Regions from separate parts of the Rhizobium sp. NXC24 genome, predicted to be linked through region 1. Evidence: predicted binding sites of a transcription regulator. Region 1 holds the regulator's gene; each other region holds the start of a gene.

Region 1 (3,390 bases):
GAACGATACGATAGACACCTGCCGCGTCACCGGCAAAATCACGCTCGACGATCAGGATATCTACGACAACTCAATCGATGTCGTCGAGCTGCGTGCCCGCGTCGGCATGGTGTTTCAGAAGCCCAATCCGTTTCCGAAGTCGATCTACGAGAATGTGGCCTATGGTCCGCGTATCCATGGGCTGCATCGGTCCAAGAGCGATCTCGACCATATCGTCGAAACCAGTCTGCAGAAGGCCGGGCTGTGGGGCGAGGTGAAGGATCGGCTCTATGATGCCGGCACCAGCCTCTCTGGCGGTCAGCAGCAACGCCTCTGCATCGCCCGCGCCGTCGCGGTCAGTCCCGAGGTCATTCTCATGGACGAGCCGTGCTCCGCGCTCGATCCGATCGCCACCGCCAAAGTCGAGGAACTCATTCATGAGCTGCGGGAAAACTTCACGATCGTCATCGTGACGCATTCCATGCAGCAGGCAGCCCGCGTTTCGCAACGTACCGCAATGTTTCATCTCGGCCATCTGGTCGAGGAGAACGATACCGATAAGATGTTCACCAATCCCGATGATTACCGCACGCAGGATTACATCATGGGCCGTTTTGGCTGATGATGCTCCCCGCGCGGTTCCTTTCACATCTTTCACCTAGAGGATAAAAAAATGGTCTCAACACACATTCTCTCCGCTTACGACGAAGACCTGAAGTTCCTGACGCGCCGCATTTCCGAAATGGGCGGCCTGGCGGAGCAGATGGTCAGCGACAGCGTCCGCGCCCTGGTAAACGGCGATGCCAGCCTTGCGCAGAAGGTCATCTCCGATGACGTCATTCTCGACCACGCCGAGCGCGAAGTCGGCGACAAGGCGATCGTCACCATCGCCCGCCGTCAGCCGATGGCTGCGGACCTGCGTGAAATCATGGGCTCCATCCGCATCGCCGCCGATCTGGAGCGCGTCGGCGATCTCGGCAAGAACACCGCAAAGCGCGTCATCGCCGTGCAGGGCACCGGCGTTCCGCGTCGTCTCGCCCGCGGCATCGAACACCTCTCCGAACTGGCGCTCGTCCAGCTCAAGGAAGTGCTCGACGTCTACTCGACCCGTTTACCTGACAAGGCCGTGTCGATCCGCGAACGCGACGAGGAAATCGACGCCATGTACACCTCGCTCTTCCGCGAGATGCTGACCTACATGATGGAGGATCCGCGCAACATCACCACCTGCACGCATCTTCTTTTCTGCGCCAAGAACATCGAGCGCATCGGCGACCATGCCACGAACATCGCCGAGACGATCTATTACATGGCGACCGGTGCCCAGCCCGAAGGCGAGCGCCCGAAGGACGATACCGCCAACACCGTCGGTTCGGTAACGGAATAAAGTAGACACCAAGAGAAGGAGACCAGAGGCGCATGGTTCCGAGAGTTGCTGTTGTAGAAGACGAGGAAGCGCTAAGCGTTCTGCTGCGCTATAACCTCGAGGCCGAGGGCTTCGAGGTCGACACTATCCTGAGAGGCGACGAAGCTGAGCTGCGCCTCCAGGAGCGCATCCCCGATCTTCTGATCCTCGATTGGATGCTCCCCGGCGTGTCCGGCATCGAGCTCTGCCGTCGGCTGCGCATGCGGCCGGAGACGGAGCGCCTGCCGATCATCATGCTCACCGCTCGCGGCGAGGAAAGCGAGCGCGTGCGCGGCCTTTCCACCGGCGCGGACGACTATGTCGTCAAGCCGTTCTCGACGCCGGAACTGATGGCCCGCGTCAAGGCGATGTTGCGCCGAGCCCGCCCGGAGGTCCTGTCCACGGTACTGCGCTGCGGCGATATCGAACTGGACCGCGAAACCCATCGCGTCCACCGAAAGAGCCGTGAAGTGCGGTTGGGGCCGACGGAATTCCGCCTTCTGGAATTCCTGATGTCGTCCCCCGGCCGCGTCTTCTCTCGGTCTCAGTTGCTCGACGGCGTGTGGGGGCATGATATCTATGTCGACGAACGCACCGTCGACGTGCATGTCGGCCGCCTGCGCAAGGCGCTGAATTTCTCCAACATGCAGGACGTCATCCGCACCGTTCGCGGCGCGGGTTATTCCATGGAGGCCTGATGGGGGAGGCCTGATCGGGGCAACCCGATTGGCCATCCAACATAGCGGCGGAAACAGAAAACGGGCCTTTCGGCCCGTTTTTCCTTTGTCTGGTGTGGTTCAGTGCGCGGCCCGGCGCCGGTCATGCACCGGCTGGTAAGCCAGCCGCTGATGGTAGGTGCAGTACGGCGAAGAGTCCGGGCTGTCATTGCCGCAGAAGTGAAAATCTTCCTTCAGCGGGTCGCCGACCGGCCACTTGCAGGTGCGCTCCGTGAGCTCCGTCAGGCCGAGGCGGCGCGAGATCGGAACGACCACATTGGCGGCCGGACGATATTCGACTTCGCTGACCGTATCGATCTCGACCTCTTCCTTGAGCATCGTCGCACCCTGCTGGCGGGTAACCGTGCGGGTTGCAACGCGCGAGGCGTAATTCGGCGCGCGTGGGGCCGAGGTATTGCGCTTCGGCGCTCGAGCTGTGGTTGCCGCACCACCGGCCTTCGCTCGGCCCGGCAGGCTCAAGCGATGCACTTTGCCGATGACGGCATTACGGCTGACACCACCGAGCTGTGCCGCGATCTGGCTGGCGCTCAAACCTTCGGACCACAGCTTTTTCAGCTTCTCGACGCGTTCGTCTGTCCAATTCATGCCCTGTCTCCGCTATCGCGTTTCTGATGGCAGAATCCCTCACCATTGCCTCGAATTGGGTCGAGGCGTGAAACGCTTTAAAATTGTGGTGACTAGTTCCGCCGCATGCAGTCTAGTAATTGGTTTTTAACCTAGTGTGAGGCTGACTCCGTGACAAGAGTCGCGGGAATCTTGAGGAATCGATTTCGAGGTTTTCCCCAACTTGCTATACGTGAGTGGCATTTATGCAATATAAGTTGTCGAAGACATGCCATCCATCGAGAGGTGCTCTGCCGCACCTGCTAAATCGCCAGTTTTGTTGACATCGCAGTGCAAAACATCAATAGTGCCCATGCCGCCGCAAGGCGGCATTTTTGATTTTTCCGGGCCCGTTTCATTCGAAGGAAACGATTGGCCCTAAAGGTTGTGATTGAGGAGAATGCGCCATGGCTGAAACCGCGCCGCTTTATGACACCTATATGCGTGCTCCGCTGCGGTTCGAGCGAGGCGAGGGCGTGTGGCTGATCACGGAGACCGGCGAGCGTTATCTCGATTTCGCCGCGGGCGTCGCGGTGAATTCGCTTGGCCACGCCCATCCACATCTGGTTGCAGAGCTGAAGTCGCAGGCCGACAAGGTCTGGCACCTGTCCAACCTCTATGAGGTGCCAGGCCAGGAGAAGTTGTCGAAGCGCCTGACGGAGGCCA
Region 2 (3,390 bases), 1.3 Mb from region 1:
CGCGGAACGCAGATAGGCAACGAGTTCGTTGAAGAAGGTCTCGACCTCAGGACCGCGTCCATGATCGATAAAGCCGATCGGTGAATCCGCAATCGCCACACCGTCGGCCGGATAGATCGCATAGAGCGGCTCCTTGCCCATACCGACCAGCTTGTCGTTGGTCTCTTTCAGCACCGCTTCGTAATTCCACATGGCATCGTAGAGCACGCCCTTGCCAGCGGAGTCCGTGTAGAGGTCCGCGAGCCAGCCGGACGACCCGGACGAGCGTTCGACCCCGGCAAGCAACGCTCTGACGGTGCCTTGGAGGTCGGGCTTGTCGAGATCGCCCGGCTCGATAACGGGTTTATTGCCAAGCGCGCTGGAGAGCATAGCCAAATAGGCGCTCGCGCCTGAATTGGACTGGGTTGCCGAGGTCATGAGAAACTTCAGCGAGCCGCTCTTCACTGCCGCCAATATGTCCTTCATAAAGACCGGCTTGCCGATCCAGCCGAGCGCCTGCGCCTTGGATTTGCGCACGCCGAGGATGACCGGTGTCTGCGCCACCGAGGTCAGGGACTTCACCCGGCGTTTGGTGTCGAACATGTCAACCCAGACGCTCGATGCCGGCCAGACCGCGTCCTGCTCGACACCCTCATTGCTTTGCAGCGCAAGGCCGATATCCAGCGTGCCTTCGTAGGTGAAGCTGCAGGTCGCGCTCTTCTGCTTGCAGAATTCTTCGACGATCGGCTGGATAACGGTGTTTTCCGAGCCGGAGACGATCGAGAACTTCGGTCCTGCGCCGGAATTGCAGCCCGTCAGGGCTAGAGCTGCCGTCAGCGCCAGGCCGGTGAGGAGTGTGCGGATCATCATGCCGCTCATCGCGCCTCGATCATCGCTTTCTTGAGATCGATGGTCATTTTCTCCATCTGCTGCTCAGCCTGAGCGCGCTTCCTGCGGCCTTCTTCCTGCACCTTCAGGACACCGTTGATCGTATCGATCAGGTCACGGTTGGCGGCAGCGAGCGTATCGATATCGACGATACCGCGCTGCGACTGCTGTTCGATGGCAATCGCCTGGTCCTTCATCATCTCGGACGCCTGTCGGATCATGTCGTTGGTGGCGTCGGTCACGGTCTTCTGCAGCTCAAGCGCTGATTTCTGCCTCGACAGCCCAAGCAGGATCACCATCTTCTGCTTCCAGGCCGGCACCGTCAGCGCCGACGTCGCCTGCAGGTTCTCGATCAGCGTCTCGTCACCGGCCTGCACGATGCGGATCTGCGGCAATTGCTGAATGCCGAGCTGGCGCGCCTGCTGCAGGTAGAACACCCGCTTCTCCAATCGGTCGAGGGCCTGCAAGCTGTCCTGATAGGTCTGAGCCTCCAGCATACCGCCGCCGGGATTGGCAGCCGCGGCCTCGGCGGCACTTTTCAACTTCGGCAGTTCGACACTGCGAAAACGCTCTGCGAAAGTCTTGCCAGCCTGCACATAGGCGTCGAGCTGCAGGATGGACTGCTTCGTCTCCTCGTGAAGATCGTCGAGAAGTGCGATGTCGCGGCGCAGCGTATCCTTATGCCGGTCGAGCTCGAGGCCAATGCGGTCGATCTGGCCGGCCACATCCTCGAATTCCTCCTTGAAGCGCTCCAGGCGGGCCTTGAACGACGAGAATATTTTGGAAAGAAAGCCCTCATCCTTCAGCGATGCCGGGTCGAGCTTCTTCGACTTGATGATGATATCGGTCAGCAACTTGCCAACTTCGCCGAGATCCCGATTGCGGACCTCGCGGAGAATCCGGTCAGAATAGTCGGAGACAGACTGCTGGGCGCGGTCGCCATAAACAGAAATGCCGGCGCGGTCGGTCAGATCGATGGTGTCGCCGATGCGGGCGATTTCCGCCGGATCGGCGGCAACGACCGGCAAAGTGGTACTTGCGGTCGGGGCGAGATCAGTATTGGCCATAGCTCGTGCTTTCTCGTCTATCAACACGGACCTGGACTACGGAACATCTGCCGATCATTCTTCAATAACCGGCTCGGCCCGCATGGCCCGCTACAATTTCAGATCGGCACTGCGGAACTGAGACTCACTCAAGGGCGTGCCGAATGCTTCCCAGAATAGTGAAGCTTCGGACACAGTTTTATGACGAAGATTTGCCTTGTGGCCTGCGCCTCGCAAAGCCTATTGGCAGGCCTTGGTGTCGAGCACTTCAAGCTTGGAGAGCTTGCCGGTCAGAACGAAATCACCATAGTCCATGGTGAGGTCGCGGGTGATGCCGTTTTCATAGAGCTTGAACGACATGCGATAGACCGGAATGGCGTCGCCCTTGGATTTGTCGTTGAAATAGGCGACGGTAACCGGCCAGAACGGCGTTTTGGCGAAGATGCCGGCCTTTTCGGCATCGGGGTCATCGGTTGCAGGAGTCGCCTGCTTACCGACGACGGTTGTTGCGATCAACGACTTATCCCCATCATCGGAGCCGTCGAAAACCTCGGCCTCGAAGAAATTCCTGCCCAGCTTGGCATTATGGATGATGTCGAGCATATGCTCTGTCGGAAAGCGGCTCTGGATGAGTTCGATCTGCTTCGCTTTTGGCTGGGTCAGATCGACCTTAATCCCCTTCTGATCGTCGGCCGCCGCGCCGCGCACGTCCTTGTCGAGTTGATCGTCCGTATAGGATTTGGTCTCGAAGCGGAAAGTGCGCTTGACGAGATCCTCGAATGTGGTCGTCTGCTGGTCGCTGACGCGCGTTGAATCACCCGTGTCGATCTGTGTGACGAAACGGAAATTGGTAGTGAAACCGGTGCAATCGGAGCCGTCGAACTCATAGACCATACGGCCGAACATGCCGGCGATGCCCGATCGGTCTGATGCGTCCTTCAGTTCGAGATCGTAGACGGCGCGATGCGCGATCAACCCAGTCGGACCCGCCGCGGCGGCGGACACGCCCAGAGACGCGACGCCTAAACTCGAAACGATAACGGCGGCAAGACTCGAGCGGAACATTCATTATCTCCTGTTGGACTCGCACGCGATGCTATAAGAACGCTTCGGCTAGAGTGAGGCGGCCCGTCATCAATTCGTCATCTCGCTCTGCCTTTTGATTTGGCGTTATCTCGTCCAAGATCGCCTCGCGCCCGGCAAAGGGAATCTAAGCTTGATGCCGGATTTTTGAAGATTTTACAACAAAACGGGAGATGAAAATGTCCGACGCTATCGAGAGCCGTCTGAAGGAGCTTGGCATCGTCCTGCCTCAGGCCGCTGCGCCGGCCGCAAACTATGTACCCTATGTCATCAGCGGCAATCTTCTTTATTTGTCCGGGCAGTTGCCGATGGAAAACGGCAAGCTCGGCGTCACCGGCCTTCTCGGCAAGGATGTCGACGTTGCCGGCGGCCAACGCGCTGCCGAGCTTTGCGC
Region 3 (3,390 bases), 930 kb from region 1:
CGCAAGATCGCCAAGATCACCTATGGCGACGGCACGGTGAAGGACATTCCGATCATCTGCCGCATCGATACGCTGGATGAAGTGACCTACGTCAACAATGGCGGCATCCTGCAGACCGTTCTGCGCGATCTCGCCGCTTAATTGACGTTTAGATCACCTATACACGCCGCCGGAGCATCTCTCCGGCGGCGTCTTGTTTTTCACGCCGATGTGTACGACGCTAATGGCTCCAGGCCTTCGTCTCACCCCTTCGTGACTTTGCGTCATCGTGCTTAGCTATTATCTCTTGTTTCAGATTTATCAGGCTTGATGAGGCCCTACGGACATCCTGAGAAGCGCGACGCGGTTTCGGGTTCCTGCCAGCACAAGGCCTTCAAGGTCTGAGAAAGAGGTACAACGGCATGCGCTTACGGTTTTTGGTTCCACTTCTAGCAGGCATCGCGCTCGCAAGTTCGCTGCATGCGCAGGAGCTTGCCAAAATCAAAGGCGTCGTCGAACTCTTCACGTCTCAGGGCTGCGCCTCCTGTCCGCCGGCCGATGCTGCATTTGAGAAGCTGATCCGCCAGGGCGACGTCGTCGCGCTCGCCTATCACGTCGACTACTGGAATTATCTCGGCTGGAACGACACGATGGCCTCCAAGGACAATACGGCCCGGCAATATGCCTATGCCCGTACGCTCGGCCGCAGTGGGGTTTATACGCCGCAGGCGATCATCAATGGCCGTGATCACCTAAACGGTGCGGATCTAAACGCCATCAACTTCAAGCTCGACGATTTCCAGCGCCAGGGCAAGGGTCTGACGGTTCCCGTCAGTGCCGCCATGAAGGGTGACGAACTGGAGATCAAGATCGGCGCAGGCCAGGGCCGGGCAAATGTGGTCGTCGCCTATTTCGATAGGGAACAGCAGGTTTCGCCGAAGGCCGGCGAGAACAACGGCCAGCAGATCACTTATCTGCACGCGGTTTCGGACATTGAAACAGTCGGCATGTGGGACGGCAAGGCCTTGAATGTCGTGTTGCCCGCCAATGTGTTGGATAAGGCCGGTCGGCGCGGCCTGGCGGTTCTGTTGCAGTCGTCGACGCCATCGGGCGACCCGGCGGCGATCATCGGCGCGACCGTCCTGACGGCCGGGACCGACGGCTGATCTGCATTTTTCCGACGTCAGTCGAAAGGCTCCATTTCGGCTGGCGCCAAAGTTCTGTTTCGGCTTTGCCGAAAGGAGGAGAGTGCCCGGCGAGGGCGCATTCGGGGCTGGGGTTCGGTCGATACGCCCCGGCCGGGCCGTTTGGCGCGGCGGCGCCAAACCGATCCCTATAGTTCCGGTAAATGGGGCTTCGTTTTGACTGAAATGCGGCGCAGCCAAGATGCTTTGCTCGAAGCGCAAGAAATTGTGAGTGCCTCTTGGTCTTGCAATTTGCCGTGGCTGAGGCAAACTGTCATCTTCTTGTCATGACACAACCCCTGGGGGATTGATGACTGATCAGCCGGAATTGCGACACGGCGAAAGCCGTTCCGTCGACACCACTTCTTCCGTCGTCGTTGATCTCAGAGAATATAAACAGAGCAAGGACCCGCTGCCGGTGACTTTCCACCGCAGGGAGCTGGACGCAATTCTGTGGATCTACGGCCGCATGGTCGGCGAGGGTGAATGGCGTGACTACGCCCTCGACCATCTCAGGGAAAAGGCGGTTTTCTCGGTCTTCAAGCGCTCCGGCGAGCTGCCGCTCTTCCGCATCGAGAAAAACCCGAAGCTCGCCGCCAAACAGGGCGCGTTTTCCGTAATCAGTACCAATGGCATGATCCTGAAGCGCGGCCACGACCTGACGCAGGTGCTGAAGGTTTTTGATAAGCAGCTCAAGCTGGTGGAGAAGTGATCTTCGCCTGCTGCGCTATTCGCTGAATAGCGTTCCCGGATAGACTGATGGATCGGGGTCAGTTTCCATACCTTCGCCCAGCGGCTTCTGCATCAGCATCGTGTCCAGCCAGCGGCCGTGCTTGTAGCCGGTACCCTTCAACAGGCCTGTCTCGGTAAAACCGGCGGCGCGGTGAAGGGCGACGGAGGCCGGGTGGGCGCCGCCAATGACGGCGATCATCTGGCGGAAGCCGAGGCTCTGGCAGGTTTCCACCAGATTTGCCAGCAGCGCCTTGCCGATGCCGCGGCCCCGGGCTTCGGGCGCGAGATAGATCGAATCCTCCACCATCCAGCGATAGGCCGGCCGCGTGCGGAATGCGGAGGCATAGGCATAGCCGAGGAAGGCTCCGTCTTCGTCTTCGGCGGCGATATACGGGTAGCCCTTGTCACGGATCGCCTGGAAGCGGCCTGCCATCTCCTCTTCGCCCGGCGGAACGATCTCATAGCTTGCGGTGCCGTTCAAAACGGAGTCGCGGTAGATGGCGGTGATGAAGGGAAGGTCGGCTGAGGTGGCGTTGCGAAGGCGGAAGGACATCTGGGTTTTATTGCCTGATCTGCGATTTCAATGGCGGATAATAAAGCCGTGTCCGAAGCAGCAAGGCAAACAGAAAAGGCGGCCGGAGCCGCCTTTTCGAAGGATCATTCATGTCGCATGAGTTATTTGCGGTTGCCCATGAACTGCAGCAGGAACATGAACAGGTTGATGAAGTCGAGGTAGAGCGTCAGCGCGCCCATGATCGCCTTGCGGCCAGCAACGGCGACGTCGTCGGCTTCATAGTACATTTCCTTGATCCGCTGCGTATCCCAGGCGGTCAGGCCTGCGAAGATCAGCACGCCGATCACCGAGATGGCGAACTGCAGAGCGGACGAATGCAGGAAGATGTTGACGAGCATCGCGATGATCAGGCCGAAGAGACCCATCATCAGGAACGAGCCCATCGCCGAAAGGTTACGCTTCGTCGTGTAGCCGAACAGCGACAGCGCGCCGAAGGAGGCGGCGGTCACGAAGAAGGTCTGCACGACGCTCTGGCCGGTGTAGATGATGAAGATCGACGACAGCGACAGGCCCACCAAAGCGGCATAGACCCAGAAGGTCGTCGTCGCGGCGGCCACGCTCATGCTATTGATCCTGAAGCTCAGGAAGAACACCATCGCCAAGGGAGCGAGGATGACGACCCAACGCAGCGGGCTCAGGTAGATCGCCTGGCCGAAAGCTGTGATCTGCCCGTCAGCGAAGGCGAGCGAAAATGCGAAATAGGCGGCCAAACCCGTGATCGCCAGACCCAGCGCCATCAGGTTATAGACCTTGAGCATGTAAGCTCGAAGGCCCTCATCTATCATCGCACCGGTTTGCGCGCCGCTGGGCGCCCGGTTTTGGTAATTGCGAAAGTCAGCCATGTTTTCCTCTTTCAAGCTCCGATGTGAGTAGCGTGTCGGGCACTTGGTCCCAGGCGCCGCTGCGGAGCTCCAGCATGCC
Region 4 (3,390 bases), 990 kb from region 1:
GAGGCGGTGAAATCCGGATCGGGCCTGGCGACGACGGGCGGCGGCGGCAGGAATATGGTTTCGAAAATGCCCTGCGCGATCAGCCCGTCGACGACTCCAGTCGAAACGCCGGCAGCGTGCGCCAGCCCGCTCCGCGTCCACGAGAGGCCGTCCTTTGCCGTCTCCATGACCCGGGTGCGGGCGGGTGTCAGCCGTTCCGGTGCGCCGCCGACAAAACGAAGGCCCTCGACCATCGGTTCGGGATCGAAGGCTGCGGGCGCGCGCAGCGCCATGCGCGCCACCAGCCCCGGCGGCGACAGCGTATAGGCGGCCACCCAGTCGATGAAATCGCGCATCTCCTTGGTCAGCGGCGGGCAATCGAAGACATGGCTGATCGGCCGCAGCTTCTTCGGATCGACGCCGCCCTCATCGCCGCCATCCCAGACGACACCGATCACCTGCCTCGGCCCGAGCGGCACCTGCACGACCGAGCCGGGCTCGACCGCCATGCCTTCCGGAACCGCATAGGAATAGGGCTTCGGCGCCGGCATCGGCACCAGAACCGGGACCGTGCGGCTCATGGTCGGGTGTGCGGGCGCAGCTTCAAACAGCGCGCCGAACAGATCGGACGAATCTTTAGTCATCGCGCCAGACCATGCCCCGAGCGGCGACAAAAAGAAACCCGGGGTGGTTCGGCATCATATTGTCCGAAGCCACTTCAAACTTTCACCGCTGTTGTCTTTTGACACAGGATGCCGAAGCAATGAGCTGCCAACAGCCGTCAAACGGAATGCTCCGCGACGGCGGCTGCCATATCCTGGACCGCAGCCGGAGGACCGACCGGCGCAAACGTCGTATTTCCGTCGGCAGCCAGATCGAACACCGTATGCTTCTCCAGCGCCTTCGTCACTTCGTTGACGTCGCCGTCCAGATGCTCGACCGGGATGAGATTGCCGATCAGGAAATCGAAGCGGTCGCCGCGCTTGTTGAGGAGCTCGTGGAACACCGTCATGTCGCGCAGCTCCGTCGACCATTTGGCGAACCAATAGAACAGCCCGGAATTGCGCGCTGTCAGATGCACCGGCAGGATCGGCAGATTATACTTACGCGCCAGCCCCACGGCCGATGTCTTCCAAGGCCGCTCGTTCAGCTTGCCGTTTGCCCAATAGGCGATGCGGCCGGAGGGGAAGAGCACGGTAACCTTGCCCTCGGCAACGGCGCGATTGGTGATCTGCAGCGTTTCGCGCGTCTTCAGTTTGCTCTTATATTCCTCACGCCATTCGACCGGGATGATCATCTCGGCGAATCGCGGATTGACGCGGACGGCATCGCGATTGGCGAAAACCATCATATCGGGCCGGCGCGTCTTCAGGAGATCGAAGACGGCGACGCCGTCGGCAATGCCGGTCGGATGGTTGCTGACGAGAATGAAGCCGCCGGAAGCCGGGATGCGTTCGGCGTGGGTTACCCCGATATCGAGCCGCAGCAGATCGCTCATATATTCGAAGCACTGGAAACCCGGCAGCTTGGCGATGTCGTTGGCAAATTCGATCGCCTTGTTGTAGCGCAGCAGCGTGTAGAGAAAGGGCCGCATCAAGGGCCAGAGTGGGTTGCGAACGATCTTCTGGCCGCGCTCGGCGATCAGCGTATCGACGATATGTCCGGGCTGGCCCTGGGACACCAAAGCAATTGCTTCTGCAAGTTGTCCCAATGCAGTTATCGAACCGCGACGTGCCATGAAATGCCCTGGATGGTTGGGTTGTACTCTATTGCAATCGAATATGATCGAAGCATGACAAGCGCCTCGCGTATAACCGCTTAAATCGATTTTGATTCAAGGCGCAGCCTATACGCAGTTGAAAAGAACTACTGCGATCTTTCCGTACGCAAAGGAGAGACACGGCACAGTAGGAATGTTAGCGATTCCATAACCTTCCCTCCTTCAAAGTGGCAGAAGGAATTTGAATTTCAAGGGGTTTTCCACTGAACGAGTTGCTGATTATCGCCGATCCCGAGCTGATGGCTGAGCGCAGCCGTTGGTTGGATACGCTCGGCCAGGAGCGGCGGCTTTCGGCCCATACGCTGGATGCCTACGAGCGTGACACGCGGCAATTCTTGACGTTTCTGACCGGCCATCTCGGTGGCCCGGCGACAATCAAGGATATCCATGCGCTACGCCCCGCCGACTTCCGCGGTTTTCTGGCTGCGCGCCGCAAGGATGGCGCGGGTGCGCGTTCGCTCGGGCGCAACCTCGCCGGCCTTCGTTCGCTGCTGCGCTATCTTGAAAAGAAAGGCCTGGTGAACGCGGCCGGCGCCGGAGCGGTACGCTCGCCGAAGCAGCCGAAATCACTGCCGAAGCCGCTGTCGGACACCCAGGCGATCACCGTCGTCAGCGACGAGGCGCAGATGCATGACGAGCCTTGGATTGCCGCGCGCGACACGGCAGTGCTGACCCTGCTCTATGGCTGTGGCCTGCGCATCTCCGAAGCGCTGGATCTGACGCCGGAAGACGTGCGCCCCGGCGCGACGGCGCTACGGATCACCGGCAAGGGCAACAAGACCCGGCTGGTGCCGCTGCTGCCCATCGTCGTCGAAGCGGTCGAGAAATACCGTGCGCTCTGCCCCTATCATCTCAACGCAGATGCCCCGCTCTTTCGCGGCGCGCGCGGCGGCAAGCTGCATGCCGGCCTTATCCAGCGCGGCATGCAGAAGCTGCGCTGCGCCTTCGGGCTGCCGGACACGGCGACGCCCCATGCGCTGCGCCATTCTTTCGCCACGCATCTGCTCGCAGGTGGCGGCGACCTGCGTACGATCCAGGAATTGCTCGGCCATGCCAGCCTTTCGACAACACAGGTCTATACTGGGGTCGATTCATCGCGGCTGCTGGAGGTCTATGACCGGGCTCACCCGCGGGCGTAAGAAAGTGTTAACCTCTCGCGTTAAGGGAATATGCGTTTCAGGCGGATAGAGCAGAAGCTAATTCGGCATGATCCCGGCCAAAGTCGCGATCATGTCCCCTGCTTTCGGAAGGTTGAGATAATGTCTGCTCTCGGAATCAAGACAGCGCGGCTGACAGCGTCGAGATTCGGTGACATTCTCCTCTGGCTGGCGACGGCCTTTCCCTGGATGCTGATGACGGCATTGATCGTGGCTCTGTTGTCGCTGGCGCCTGCGCATGCCGAAGAGGCCGCGTCCGATAGCTGCGGCGGCAAAGATCTGATGGCTGAACTGCAAAAGAGCGACCCCGCCAAATATGCCTCGATCCTCGCCGAGGGTGACAAGGTGGCGAATGGCAAGGGCATCTTCTGGAAGATCGAAAAGTCCGGCCTAAAACCCTCCTGGCTGCTCGGCACCATGCATGTCAGCGACGCGCGCGTGGTGACCATGCCGAAGGGCGCAGCCGAAGCAAGT

What was found. Region 1 encodes PhoB, which activates phosphate uptake and scavenging genes when phosphate is short. Its sites were predicted from a motif close to TGTCATNNANCTGTCAT; they were not measured.
Positions count from the first base shown of each region.
Region 2: NXC24_RS09070 (toxic anion resistance protein) is a predicted target of PhoB. The motif match lies at 2,104-2,120, and genes of this name have one in related genera.
Region 3: NXC24_RS18675 (DUF2794 domain-containing protein) is a predicted target of PhoB. The motif match lies at 1,436-1,452, and genes of this name have one in related genera.
Region 4: NXC24_RS18340 (1-acyl-sn-glycerol-3-phosphate acyltransferase) is a predicted target of PhoB. The motif match lies at 1,761-1,777, and genes of this name have one in related genera.

Region 1 covers NZ_CP024311.1:569,706-573,095, forward strand. The annotation lists gene pstB (phosphate ABC transporter ATP-binding protein PstB) at 1-601, shown strand, start outside; gene phoU (phosphate signaling complex protein PhoU) at 653-1,366, shown strand; gene phoB (phosphate regulon transcriptional regulator PhoB) at 1,399-2,082, shown strand; gene NXC24_RS02855 (GcrA family cell cycle regulator) at 2,182-2,706, opposite strand; gene NXC24_RS02860 (aspartate aminotransferase family protein) at 3,132-3,390, shown strand, end outside.
Region 2 covers NZ_CP024311.1:1,835,557-1,838,946, reverse strand. The annotation lists gene NXC24_RS09075 (substrate-binding domain-containing protein) at 1-849, opposite strand, end outside; gene NXC24_RS09070 (toxic anion resistance protein) at 855-1,934, opposite strand; gene NXC24_RS09065 (cell envelope integrity EipB family protein) at 2,154-2,978, opposite strand; gene NXC24_RS09060 (RidA family protein) at 3,176-3,390, shown strand, end outside.
Region 3 covers NZ_CP024311.1:3,803,071-3,806,460, reverse strand. The annotation lists gene acnA (aconitate hydratase AcnA) at 1-141, shown strand, start outside; gene NXC24_RS18680 (thioredoxin family protein) at 402-1,145, shown strand; gene NXC24_RS18675 (DUF2794 domain-containing protein) at 1,474-1,875, shown strand; gene NXC24_RS18670 (GNAT family N-acetyltransferase) at 1,891-2,448, opposite strand; gene NXC24_RS18665 (Bax inhibitor-1/YccA family protein) at 2,571-3,311, opposite strand.
Region 4 covers NZ_CP024311.1:3,743,132-3,746,521, forward strand. The annotation lists gene NXC24_RS18335 (primosomal protein N') at 1-623, opposite strand, end outside; gene NXC24_RS18340 (1-acyl-sn-glycerol-3-phosphate acyltransferase) at 761-1,717, opposite strand; gene NXC24_RS18345 (tyrosine recombinase XerC) at 1,963-2,898, shown strand; gene NXC24_RS18350 (TraB/GumN family protein) at 3,016-3,390, shown strand, end outside.